One region of the Emergencia sp. JLR.KK010 genome, then DNA from elsewhere that is predicted to be linked to it. Evidence: riboswitches for the same ligand, from Rfam matches in the RefSeq annotation. Region 1 holds a riboswitch; each other region holds the start of a gene.
The links. Region 1 has a riboswitch for cobalamin ahead of V1225_RS09235 (hypothetical protein). Riboswitches for the same ligand answer to the same signal wherever they lie in the genome.
Positions count from the first base shown of each region.

Region 2: another riboswitch for cobalamin. It lies ahead of V1225_RS12930 (radical SAM protein); the one in region 1 lies ahead of V1225_RS09235 (hypothetical protein).
Region 3: another riboswitch for cobalamin. It lies ahead of V1225_RS04790 (energy-coupling factor transporter transmembrane component T); the one in region 1 lies ahead of V1225_RS09235 (hypothetical protein).
Region 4: another riboswitch for cobalamin. It lies ahead of V1225_RS04340 (DUF4430 domain-containing protein); the one in region 1 lies ahead of V1225_RS09235 (hypothetical protein).

Region 1 is NZ_CP143550.1:1,928,813-1,931,924, forward strand. It holds gene V1225_RS09230 (energy-coupling factor ABC transporter permease) at 1-706, opposite strand, end outside; cobalamin riboswitch at 866-1,049, opposite strand; cobalamin riboswitch at 1,177-1,357, shown strand; gene V1225_RS09235 (hypothetical protein) at 1,471-2,502, shown strand; gene V1225_RS09240 (sirohydrochlorin cobaltochelatase) at 2,516-3,112, shown strand, end outside.
Region 2 is NZ_CP143550.1:2,681,847-2,684,958, forward strand. It holds gene V1225_RS12925 (TetR/AcrR family transcriptional regulator) at 1-389, opposite strand, end outside; gene V1225_RS12930 (radical SAM protein) at 522-1,892, opposite strand; cobalamin riboswitch at 2,026-2,218, opposite strand; gene V1225_RS12935 (ABC transporter permease subunit) at 2,205-2,990, opposite strand; gene V1225_RS12940 (ABC transporter ATP-binding protein) at 2,987-3,112, opposite strand, start outside.
Region 3 is NZ_CP143550.1:1,008,704-1,011,815, reverse strand. It holds gene V1225_RS04795 (ABC transporter ATP-binding protein) at 1-273, opposite strand, end outside; gene V1225_RS04790 (energy-coupling factor transporter transmembrane component T) at 246-1,154, opposite strand; cobalamin riboswitch at 1,269-1,461, opposite strand; gene V1225_RS04785 (Rpn family recombination-promoting nuclease/putative transposase) at 1,739-2,650, shown strand; gene rplQ (50S ribosomal protein L17) at 2,744-3,085, opposite strand.
Region 4 is NZ_CP143550.1:917,301-920,412, forward strand. It holds gene V1225_RS04330 (basic amino acid/polyamine antiporter) at 1-461, opposite strand, end outside; gene V1225_RS04335 (A24 family peptidase) at 600-1,307, shown strand; cobalamin riboswitch at 1,385-1,576, shown strand; gene V1225_RS04340 (DUF4430 domain-containing protein) at 1,725-3,112, shown strand, end outside.

The DNA.
Region 1 (3,112 bases):
TCGCAAAGGATTCTAAACCGATGACGATGATAACAGTCAAAATGCCTTCTACGATAGCAAGAGGTACTTGCGTCGTAGCAAAAATACCCATGAATTTCGCAAGAGAAGCACCGACACCTCCTACTTCTGAAGGATAAGCCAGAGCCAGCTGCAGACTGGTAATGCAGTATGTAAGCAAATCACCTAAGGCAGCTGCCAGAAATACAGAAAACATTTTGTTTACCTTTAACTTTTTGCATAGCTTGTACACGCCATAGGTGATAAAAGGTCCTGCGATAGCCATGGAGAAAGTGTTCGCTCCAAGGGTAGTAAGACCGCCGTGAGCCAGCAGAATTGCCTGAAATAAAAGTACGATAATTCCCAAAATGCTGACTGCTGCAGGACCGAAAAGGATTGCGCCAAGACCGGTTCCTGTCATGTGAGAGCAGCTTCCTGTAACCGATGGAATTTTTAGCGAGGAAATTACAAAGATAAATGCACCTGCCATGGCAAGTACAGTGATAATTTTTCTATTATCTGTAAGGGTATTTCTGATGGAGAAAAAACCCCAGATAAGAAATGGAACGCATATCGCTCCCCATACCAGACAGTAGGTTCCGGGTAAGTAGCCCTCCATAATGTGCATGGCATTTGCCGTGGGAACCATACCAAAGACCAGTGAAAAAACTGTTACAATTGATAAAAATAATTTTTGCCTTTTTGTCATAAAGTATCTCCTTTCTTGATAAACAAATGAACAAAACACGAAATGTTGTATCTCTACGCAATAAAAAATCCTGTCATTTATGACAGGTGCAGCGATAGAAAAGTATGCAAAAAATACTTTCCGTTTCGTGTTCACACCCGGTCATCGTTCGTAACCTATGTAAATTGGCTGTATTTGGGTAGTTCTTCTGACTTAGACATCTGGCACCCTTATCTTGCCTTCCCAGTTTCCCAGTGACATAAATTAAGATAGGGCTACGTCATTACAGCGGCGCGACCGTGCAGGACTTTCACCTGCTTCTCTTTTAAACCCCTTGAAAGGGACCCTTATACATTCAATTGTAACCTCATTATATTACCGGAGGTTGTATTTTGTCAAGCGGAGGATAGGGGCAAAAAAAGATTCTGTACAAATGCGATTTGATATGATACAATGTCAGCGTAGAAGCGTTGATGCTTTGAAATAACAACTGAATGACAAGTATTTCTTGTCTGTTTTAACAGCAAAGAGGGAAACAGGTGCAAATCCTGTGCGGTTGCCGCCGCTGTAAGGAAGGAGTCATGCCGAAATACCACTGGACAGATAGTCTGGGAAGGTGTGCATGATGAAGATATCCGAGCCAGAAGACCTGCTTGAAATACTAGGAGTGCGCCTGACGGTTATCAGGTTTCCTAAACGACAGATACAGAAAATACGGGCTGTAGCATATTTTGCTACAGCATTTTTATTATTCTAATATTAAAACTTGCTTAGGAGAAATCAAAGTGGAAGAAAGAGAGTTAGAGCTAAGGAAGAAGCTGCTGATTGAAAAGATCAGTCGAAATCCAGACAGGAAATACGGGCAGAATGACAAAACTTCTGCTGTCTGGAAAAATTATGCATTAGCAAGTCCGGACGGCAAATGTGTCTACCAAAGCTTTTCTGATGAAGAACTGCTCGCTTATCTAAGGCGTTTAGCGTCAGAACTGGGGTATGGCCCTACGCAGGGAGAAGTATTTTGGATATTGAAAGACTACATCAAACAAAGGTTTGGTAAATGGCCTTATGCGCTTCGTGCTGCAGGGCTTTCCGCGTCAGCAGGTAAAGGCGGAAAAACTATGGAGCAGATGGAAAAAGAGCGATTGCATAAGGAAAAGCTTCTTGACATGGTCAGAGAAAAAGCACTGGAGCTTGGGAAAATTCCGCATCCCAGAGATCTGCCTGAGGTTTGCAGGGAAATCAAAAAATATTACAGCGGCTGGACTTCTGTTATTAAAGCTGCAAAGCTGGATGCTGATTTTCTTAAAAGAGCAGTCTATAAGATTCCTGATTTAGAACTGGAATATATCAATATGCTGGAAGCAGTTAGAAATTTTGCTCATGAAATAGGACGAAGTCCTCTTCATGGAGAAATTGAACAGGCTGTTAAGCAGGCGCTCATAGAGCGATGCGGCTCCTGGCGCAATGCGCTGTTTCAGATTGATTTGGAACCGGTCCTCCGAATGGAGCCTTTTCACGATATTTATATCGACCATAGAATGACAGAAAATCGAAGGCATCATTCTGACAGTCTCTATGGCTGCTATTATAAGGTATTGAATCTGGATGAAGATGATAGAAAGCGCCTTGGTATGGTAAAAGATATCTATCTGAAAAACGGAAAAATTCCTATGAAAAAGGAAGTGCCAAGACAGCTGCGGCAGGATTTGCACGAAAAATGCGGTTCCTGGGGTAACGTTCTCTATCAGATTGGCGTTACGCCAAAGGAATACTACGAGGAGAAAAATAAAAAGAAAAATAGTAATCAAGGAAAGTAAGAGGAATAAAAAGATGAATCAGAAACAAGACACCGCGATTCTGGTAGTCAGCTTTGGCACCAGCTATAACGAAAATAGAAAGGTCACAATAGATGCTATTGAGCAGGCAGTTGCGGATGCTTTTTCAGATTATCCGGTGCGGCGTGCTTTTACCAGTCAGATGATTATTAATAAGCTAAAGAAAAGAGATGGACTTCATATCGACAACGAAGCTGAGTCACTGCAGCATGCAGCAGCAGATGGATTCAGAAAGCTGGTGATACAGCCGACACATTTGATGAATGGAACAGAGTATCACGACCTTCTGCGCGATGTGGAAAAACATAGAGATCTTTTTGCAGCTGCAGTACTTGGAGAACCTCTTTTAACTGATAAAGAGGATTTTGAGAAAGTTGCAGCTGCCATGGTGGAAGACACAAAAGAGCATACGGATGAAAAGACGGCCGTGGTGTTGATGGGACATGGAACAGGTGTTGAGGCAAACAGGGTATACTTTGATTTGCAAGATGAGCTCAGAAAACAGGGACACCACAACTATTTTATCGCAACTGTGGAAGCGGTACCAACGCTGGAAGATATTCTTCCTGCCTTAAAGGAAGGCGGTTATGAA
Region 2 (3,112 bases), 750 kb from region 1:
TCCAGATCAAACTTGAGCTTTCCACGGGGACCTGTCTCCTCCGAAGAAGAAATATCAGACAAACTTCTGATCCACTCCTGAGAAAGCTTATATCCGCTGTCTTCAATATATGCCGAAAAATGCACCATATAATAGATGATTTTTTCTATGAAAGTATCCTGCAGGCTCATGGCCTTATCCAAAACCTCGCTGAAAGCACCATATCCAAGCGCAAATACAATATCCTCTTTCTTCTTAAAATAAGTATAAAAGGTGCCCTTCGAAACACCTGCCAGTGCAGTGATCTCGTCAACTGTCGCCTGAGAAAGTCCTTTCTCTGCGATAATTTTGCTGCCTGCATCCAGCAGTTTTTTCTTTGTTGCAAGGGCAGCAATCTGTCTGCTCGTCATAAGCGTGCCTCCTTTTTCTTTATTATACTGTATAATTGACTATCAGTCAATGACTTATAGTCAATTTTAAAAAAACTGCACTGCTTGATATTTCCTCATCAAACAGCGCAGCTTATCTCTTGCAGCATATGTTTATTTCCTATCCTGCTCCCACAGTTTATCTGCCACCGGCGCCCAGTTCTTTGCATATTCTGTGCACTTTCCACAAAGATGCTCACAGGATTCCGGCGCTTCTAAATCCGTAGATTTTGCTCCGGTCTTCTTTACTAATTCCTGCAGAATTCCTGGGTTTTCCAGCATAGGGCAAGGCCGCAGATGATTGTCATTAAACGGCTGTCCATCACGATATGCAAGAAATAGCGGCTGACGCAAACAATCAAGAAGTGACTTTTCTTTGATATTAGCGCCGGAGTAGTGAATAAATACACAAGGTTCCACGTCTCCGTTGGCATTGATATGGCAATACCTTTCCCCTGCCGCAATGCAGCCATGTACAAACTCTCCATCGTTTTGAAAGTCAATCGCAAATATCTCTTTACCACCTGTAATACCGCGGATTTCCCTGATTTTATCGTGCATATAAACTCTCTGTTCCGGTGTCAAAAGCAGTTCTGTACTCGCATTGACACCCACCGGCATATAATGGAAATACCATGCAAAAACACAGCCTTTATCGATAAGCATATCCAGGAATTCATCACTGGTTACAGTCAAATAGTTCTTGCTCGTATAGCAAATCGACACACCGAAAGGAATTCTCTTTTCATGCATCAAATCCATCGCCGCCAAGGCTTTCTGGAAATGGCCTTCTCCTCTTCTCCCGTCGTTGCTTTCTTCAAAGCCCTCAATGCTAACCGATACAAAGAAATTACCTACTCGAAGAAGGTCGTCACAGAATGCTCCATCAATCAGTGTACCGTTGGTAAACGCATGAAATGCACAATCGCTGTGTTTTTCGCACAGACGGATAATTTCCTTTTTCTTAATCAGCGGTTCGCCGCCGGTGAACAGAAAAGCGTGAATACCCAATTCTTTACCTTCTGTGATAATTCTATCCATATCCTCAAAAGAAAGGTTCATTTTATCGCCATATTCCGCAGCCCAACAACCGGTACAGTGCATATTGCACGCTGTTGTAGGGTCCATCAGAATAATCCATGGAATATTGCACTGGTATTTTTCAGACATTTTCAGAGAAGTCTTGTAACCACGAAAACCAGACTCATATCCAGCATTTAAAGCAACGGTCTTCAAAATATGCGGATCCACATTGCGCAAAATATTTTGTGTATAATGGGTCCACTTGCTATTCGGGTCTTTTGCCAGCTTTCTCAAAAGTTCATAGGAAGAACCTTCCCATGCGTCTCCTAAAATTTTCTCCAGCATATTAATCATAGGAAGCATAACTTCGGTCAAATCCTTTTCCTGTCCCTTGTTGATAATCGACTCCAAGCCTTTTTCGAAGGCTTTTCTTTCCATGATATGTTTTACATCCTTTACCAAAATATTCCACCTCCAGTTTATTCGTCTCTATGAAGATATATTTCCTTTTTTTCGTAACATATTATACTGCACTTTTCAAAAATTAGAACTAGACAATTTCCTGGATTTGACTAATCAAAAGCTGCACCAAAATGGTGCAGCCCATATTTTCTGCATGTCTCCTAACTCAAAGGGCATCGTTCTTACTCACCTTCCCGTTTCCAGGGGCTAGTCTAAAACCCTCGAACAAGAACTCTCCCTTACAGTGGCGGTACCGTGCAGGATTCTCACCTGCTTCCATCTTAGCGCCCAATCCAATCGGGAGAACATGATTTAATAAATATCTTTTTTTACATACCGCAAATAGCCGGCTCCAATCCCAAGCAGCCCAATTACCATCCCGATTGTCACCAGTGTCCCATCGAGACTGCCCGCTGTCACGATATCCGCTCCTTCGCAGTAGGCGAAAGGCGTCACATATTTTAAAAACGCCGCCGCTTCCGCAATGTTGGCAATGAGATTCAGAAAATACATCATAAAAGCGATGCCAAGTCCGGCGCCCACGCTGCCTTTACGTGTGAAAGCAGAAATCCCGAAGCAAATCCCCGCCAGCTCCAGTTGCAGCAGATAATACGCAAGATGCAGCAAATTGATTTCCCTCCAGGGAATCGCTTCACCTACCGCCGCTATAGCGCACACAGAAATCCCATAAACCAGCAGATTCATCGCCGTCACCTGCACCAATACCGCAAGGAGTTTTTCCGTCACGACCCGCCTGCGGCTAATCGGATGGGTCAGCAGGAATTCAGCCGTTCCATCTTTTTCTTCCTTGCTCAAAATGCCAGCCGCGCACAGACAGGCATAGAATGCGCCGCCAAGCCCCAGCACATTCCCACATTCAATAGCATAAAATCCGGTCAGCATGCCGAAGTTCAGACGGTCCATTCCAAAAGCGTCGGAAAAAGAGCCCATGGAAGCAAACACATCGCCAACACTCTCCATCTGTCCTTTCATCTCCGGAAAGAGGAAGATGCAAACTGCCAGAAGAAAAGAAATGGCAGCAGTCCAAATCAAAAACGAAACGCGTCCCTGTCTCAACTCATGTCTAACCAATATCACAGCGCCTCACCATCCTTTTCATAATAGTGAAGAAATACCTCTTCCAAATCCGGCTCAGATACGGCGAGATCCGCAATCTGTCCATCCGCAAGCCTTCTCAGCAACTTGTTCATATCGCCGCT
Region 3 (3,112 bases), 920 kb from region 1:
CGGATTCTGCTGTACAAATCCAATTTCCGTTACACTGCGCCGATCATCGAGATCTGCCACAGGCTCACCGCAGTACAAAACCTGCCCCTGCAAATTGCCGTAGGGAATCAAATTTTTCTTCAGTTGTTTCAAAAGAGTGCTTTTTCCGCAGCCCGACTTGCCGCACAGTACGATAAACTCGCTGGGCTCTATAGCAAAACTTACATCCTTTAAGGCGTTACCTTCCGCTAGGGGATAAGAAAAAGTCACATGTTCAAGTCTAATTGTTTCCATTTATATTCTCCTATGATGTCGACAATCATCGGTGCCGCTGATAAAATTGCGTAGCTGATTAAAATCAACGCCGTTGTCAAATCCAACTGCGGAAGGACCAGTTTCGGATAAAAGTACATGTTGGTGACCCCTAGATAAGCACCATAAAATACCGGAGATGCCGTCACTGCCATCAATATCAGCATGGCAATATCTCTTCTCGAAAACTTGAAGAGGTGAAAGCTTGTTCTGCCCTTCAGCCCATAGCCTCTGGCTTCCATAGAGTCAGCACTTTCAATAGATGCTTCCAATGACCATGCAATTAAGATGGATACTTCCTTTAAAAGCTGTCTGGCGCGTCTGATTAAATTTCCTTCGGTATGACTGCGTTTCATGCATTTTTGCCCCAGCGTAATTTCCGCAAAGCGGTTTTTGAGCAGGGGGATAAATCTGAAAATCATGGACAAGGTCAGCCCCAGCACTGGTGCAACTTTTCCGAAGAGGTAAATCAGCTTATCCGCTGTAATAATTACGTTGAAGCAGGAAAACCACACAACCACGGCAATGAGCATAACCGCAGATGCAATACCGTAAACGATAGACTCCGCTGTAATTCTGTTGGTATTGATATACATCAGCACCGTTTCTCCATTGTTGTTGAAAAACATGTTGATAATTACCATGACAAGGAGCATCGCCAGCGAAATCCCAAGGTTTAGCTTCAGGCTCTTAAAGCCTTTGAGCACGAAGGCATAGCTCCAGGAAAATACCAGGCTCACCGCCAAAAAATACGGTGAAATAGAAAACATAGTAATACCCACAACCAGCGCAAAATAGGTAATGTTGACAAGTGGGTGAAAGGAACAAAATTCCGCTGTTTCACCAAGTCCTTTATTTTCCATGGCTCACCTCCTGTGATATGATATCATTATCCTCAGACAATAAAAAAGCTGTAGCACAATGGTGCTACAGTCCGTTTTTTCTGTATCTTCTATCTCGCTTAGCCAATAACCGTCAGCCGCTTTCATATTCCATGCAGGTCTTCTGGCTCAGAGATCATCACACTGCTATCCTTCCCGACGTTTCATCACGAAACGTTAGTGGTTTCTTAGCAGCATTCCTTCAATACAGCGACGGTAACCGCGCAGGACTCACACCTGCTTCCCTCTTAGCTGACAACTTGTCAGAACATGAAATAGTTTCATTCAATTGTTTCTAATGATTTATATACAGTATAGCACAGGCGGAAAGCTTTGTACAGTATAAAACTCTGCTTCCAAATCAGTTTACCATTTTTACAAAGTATTTTCTCAAAACATAGCTGGCAGCCCGTTTCTTCTTTCAGTCTATCATCTTCCAAATTCTGTATTGACTAGGGGATTTTTCCATGATAAAATTAGTATAAGGAGAAAAAGGCAAACTTTTACTATTTTGTCATTTTCTCTTTTTTAGTTTTTGCTGATTTCGTTCAAAGAAAGGGAGAAATATGAAACAAAAATCACAATTACGCCTGACTGATGATCTGGTCTTCTACTTTGTCTATGCATCCGATACAGACGCATCCCGCCATGCACTTATGGCTATGCTGAATCTGGTTCTGGACCGCAAAGATGATCCCATTACAGAGGTTACCGTTCTAAACAGCGTGCACAAAGGCTTCAAACCGAGCGATAAAGGCACGATTATGGACATCCGCGCCAAAACCCATGATGGAGAGCAGTTCAACGTGGAAATGCAGAATAAAGTACAGGATGGCTTCGAAAACCGTATTCTGCTGTATGGCTGCCGCATGACAAATTCTTCATTGGATTCCGGGGAAAACTATGATAAAATGAAGAAAAACGTAGTCATCTCTTTTGTCAACGGCATACAGTTCAGCCATATTCCGGATTTCCATACCCGGTTTATCATGGCAGAGGACACCTACGGGTACCCTCTGACTGACAAGCTGGAAATTCATTTTCTGGAGTTGGGGAAACTGCAGGCGCAAGATCCTTCGCTGATGAGCCCGTTGGAGCAGTTCTGTTCCTATATAAAATACGTTGGTGATGACCAGAAAGAAGACTATGTTGCAAAACTCTTAGAAACTGATGAGGAGGCAATCCATATGTCCGATCGGGTATACAAAAATGTTACAGACGATGAAGTCTTAGAAGTTCTCTTATGGCATGAGGAGATGGCAAAACACGACCGTACTACGGAACGTGATGCAGCCAGACGAGAAGGTCTCGCAGAAGGTAAAGCAGAAGGTATAGAACAGGGCATCGCCGCCCTTATTTTGGATAATCTGGAAGAAGGAAAGACGCAGGTACAGATTCTCTCTAAGCTGCAAAAGCACTTCTCCCTAACCGAGGATAAAGCACAAGAGTACTATTTAAAATATAGCAAGACGTACTAAGCGTTCCCATCCATAAAGAAATATAGAATGAACAAACCCTGCAAGGCGTATGCCTTACAGGGTTTTCATGTTTAGTATTAAGTTGATGTTTGATTATACTAATTCTACGAACACTACTTCAGCGCAATCGCCTCTTCTAGGTCCCAGCTTCAGAATTCTTGTATATCCACCGTTTCTGTCAGCATACTTTGGTGCAATTTCATCAAACAGCTTGCTTACTACGCTTTCGTCGTAGATGTATGCCAGCGCCTGTCTTCTTGCGTGAAGGTCGCCGCGCTTTGCAAGTGTAATCAGCTTTTCTGCTTCTCTTCTAGCTTCCTTAGCTCTGCAGTCAGTAGTAGAAATTCTACCTTCTCTGAGCAGATCAGTTACCAGATTTCTCAGCATAGCTTTTCTGTGAGCAGTAGGTCTGCCCAGTTTTCTATATCCTGGCATATCAATTCTCCTTTCACTTCGTTATTG
Region 4 (3,112 bases), 1.0 Mb from region 1:
TTAATGGTAACCGCTTCCTGCACGCCTCCCATCACAAGAAAAGTAAAGCCCCAAACCACAATAGATGCGCAGACGATGGAAGCCAGATTGTTGCCGCCGGCAAACAAGGGCATGAACTGACCCAACGCAGCGAAGAGCAGTGTCGCAAAAGACACTTGCGATAGAATCGCACTAATCCAATAGCCCCAGGCGGAGTTAAATCCGATGTAAGCGCCGAAACCCTCTTTTGCATAGGCAAAAATGCCGCTTTTCAGAGAGGGTCTTACGATACTGAGCCTGTTGAAGCACATGGCAAGGCTGTACATGCCGATACCGGCGATGGCCCAGCCAATAAGTACAGAAAGAGTGCCTGCGCCGTTTCTTGCCATATCGCTGAACATGTTGAAAACGCCGCTTGCCAGCGTTGTACCGATGGCAAAAAAAGTTAGTTTAAAAAGTCCAAGACCTTGTTTGTCCTGCATGATAAATTCCTCGCAATCAAATAAAGTTACTGATACTATGTGCAGAAGGCGAATTGCTTATACGTAGAAAGACGCAGAAACTTGTTTTGCGAGATACAATTTTGTGGTAAGATACCAAGTGAGAAAGAGAGAAGAAATATGACTGATACATTAATCATAATTATAAAATGTCTTGCGGCGGTTTTGGTCGGCGTTTTCGCAGGAAACGGCGCAGTATATTTCTTTAACAAAATGCCGGCGCAGTGGCTTTGCGACTATGACGAGGAGCCATCCGATGCACTGAAAGATCCATATACACAGCGCATCAAAAGTTACCCATGGAAATTTATCCTTACCATGCTGTTTGTTGTCATTGATATTAAATTGGTAATAGACGATTGGCAGTTTGCGGTGGCGGCAGTTTGCAGTCTTTGGCTGCTTTTGGAAATTGCTGTGGCTGATGCTAAGTATCGGATTGTACCAGATCAGCTGGTACTGCTTCTTGCGGTAACCGCCATGGGATTTATTGCCTTTCATGATGGATGGAAAGACTGTTTGTACGGAGGGCTTGCCGGATTTGGTAGTATGGGTGCCACTGCACTACTTGGCAAGCTGGCGTATCGCAGAGATACTCTTGGCGGTGGAGATATCAAGCTTTTTGCGGCGCTGGGTTTGATTGCCGGGCTTCGGGGAATACTGCTGATATTTGTGATGACTACACTCTTTAGTGCTGGGCATCTAATCTGGCTTCTTGTGAGAAAGAAAATCCAACGCACTGATACTGTTGCGATGGCGCCGTATATTGCACTGGCCGCGGCAATCCATTTGATTTTTTTGTGGGATTACATGCTGGTGCTACTGCTATAAGAGAGCCTTGACAATCTTCTCTGATAAGGGTAGAATATATTACAATTGAATAAAATGTCAGAATAATTTCGTGTTCTTTCCAAGACTTAAGTGTTTGTACTTCGTCTTGAGAAAGCTAAGATGGAAGCAGGTGAGAGTCCTGCGCGGTCCCGCCACTGTGAGACGTGAGTTCTGCCTATAATGCCACTGGAGCCAATATGGCCTTTGGGAAGGAAGACAGAACGGTTTAGCGTTGAGCCAGGAGACATGCACGAGAGGACAACTTGTAGATGTCGGAGGAACATTTAGAAGTATTTTTTGTACAGGAATACGGACTGTGAGAAAGTGGAGAATGCTTTTTTACAGTCTTTTTATTTTGTATAGATCACCGGTAAGGTGTTTAGATAAATGATGAATTGAAGAAAGAGAGGAAAGGACATGAGAAGAAAAACAGGGAACCGTTTTCTGGTAGTGTTTCTAATCGTGACGATGCTGATCAGTATGGCGCCGGCAGGCGTTTTTGCTGCAGATATACCAGAAGCACAGACTGTATCAGAGATAACAGGATCGGGTACAGAAGCAGATCCTTATTTAATTTCTGACGGGCGGCAGTTGTCATCGCTGGGTGGAACCACACTGACCGGCTGTTATCGTCTTACGGCGGATATCGATATGGAGGGTATCGATATGCGGCCGATTAACGGCTTGAGAAGCGGAACCTTTGACGGAGGCGGATTTGCGATTAAAAATCTCAGCATTACGTCTTCGGGAAATACCGGACTGTTTGCAGAACTGGGAAGCGGCGCAGAGGTTACCGGAGTAATGCTGGAGAATTGCAGTATTACCAATGCAGTATCCAGCGGCTCCGGCTATGGCGTTGGCGCACTGGCAGGAAAAATAAGCGGCGCTGCGAGTATCAGTAATTGCGGTGTTTTAAATGGAACTATTGTGTGTACCACCAGTCAGGCGGTTAATATGGGCGGTTTAGTTGGCTATATCGGAGATAATTGCACCATAGAAAGCTCCTTTGCAAGGGCAGAACTGACAGCGGGCAGCTACGCATACAGTTCTTCCTATCTGGGCGGACTTGTGGGAAATATCAGCGGCTACTGCAGCTGGACTGTGGCAGATTGTTATGCGGATGTTTCCATCGACACAAAAAACGGGTCAGGCGCGGGACTTATTGGACAGATTGGTAATTCGTACAGCGCATATACTCGTACTATAAAAAATTCTTATGCAGCAGCGGACATGGTAGGAAAAGATGCGTATCTTTATGGATTTGCCTATGCTGGATCTTCTTCTTGTGCTGTAGATATTGAAAACTGTTACTATGACAGTACGAAGTATACAGGAGATCAAGCGACAAATCTGAGATTGGCAGCTATTGAGGGAAAATCTACAGAAGAAATGGAGAGTCTTGCAGGACAACTGGGCGGCAGCTTTCAGAATCAGACGGGAAGCTATCCGATTCTGAAATGGCAGGATCCCAATGCTACTTACAGTATCACTCTGCAGTTAGTGCCGGAAAATGCTAAACTCATCTTTGACGGTGAAGAACAGCAAGAAAACGAAGACGGCGTGTACACCTTCTCATCTCTTCCATCAGGAAGTTCTCATTCTTACTGTGTGTCTCAGAGAGATGACATTACAGATTACGGCGACAGGGAAGGCACTATCGTCATAGGCAAAAAAGACATCACTCAGAAGATTACGCTGGAACAAAATGTTTATGATATGTCCTTCAGTCTGGTTCCGGGGGAAGCAGACCTTCTGGTAAAGGATGCTGATGGAGAAGCTCTGACGCCAAAGGATGCACAGAAGCA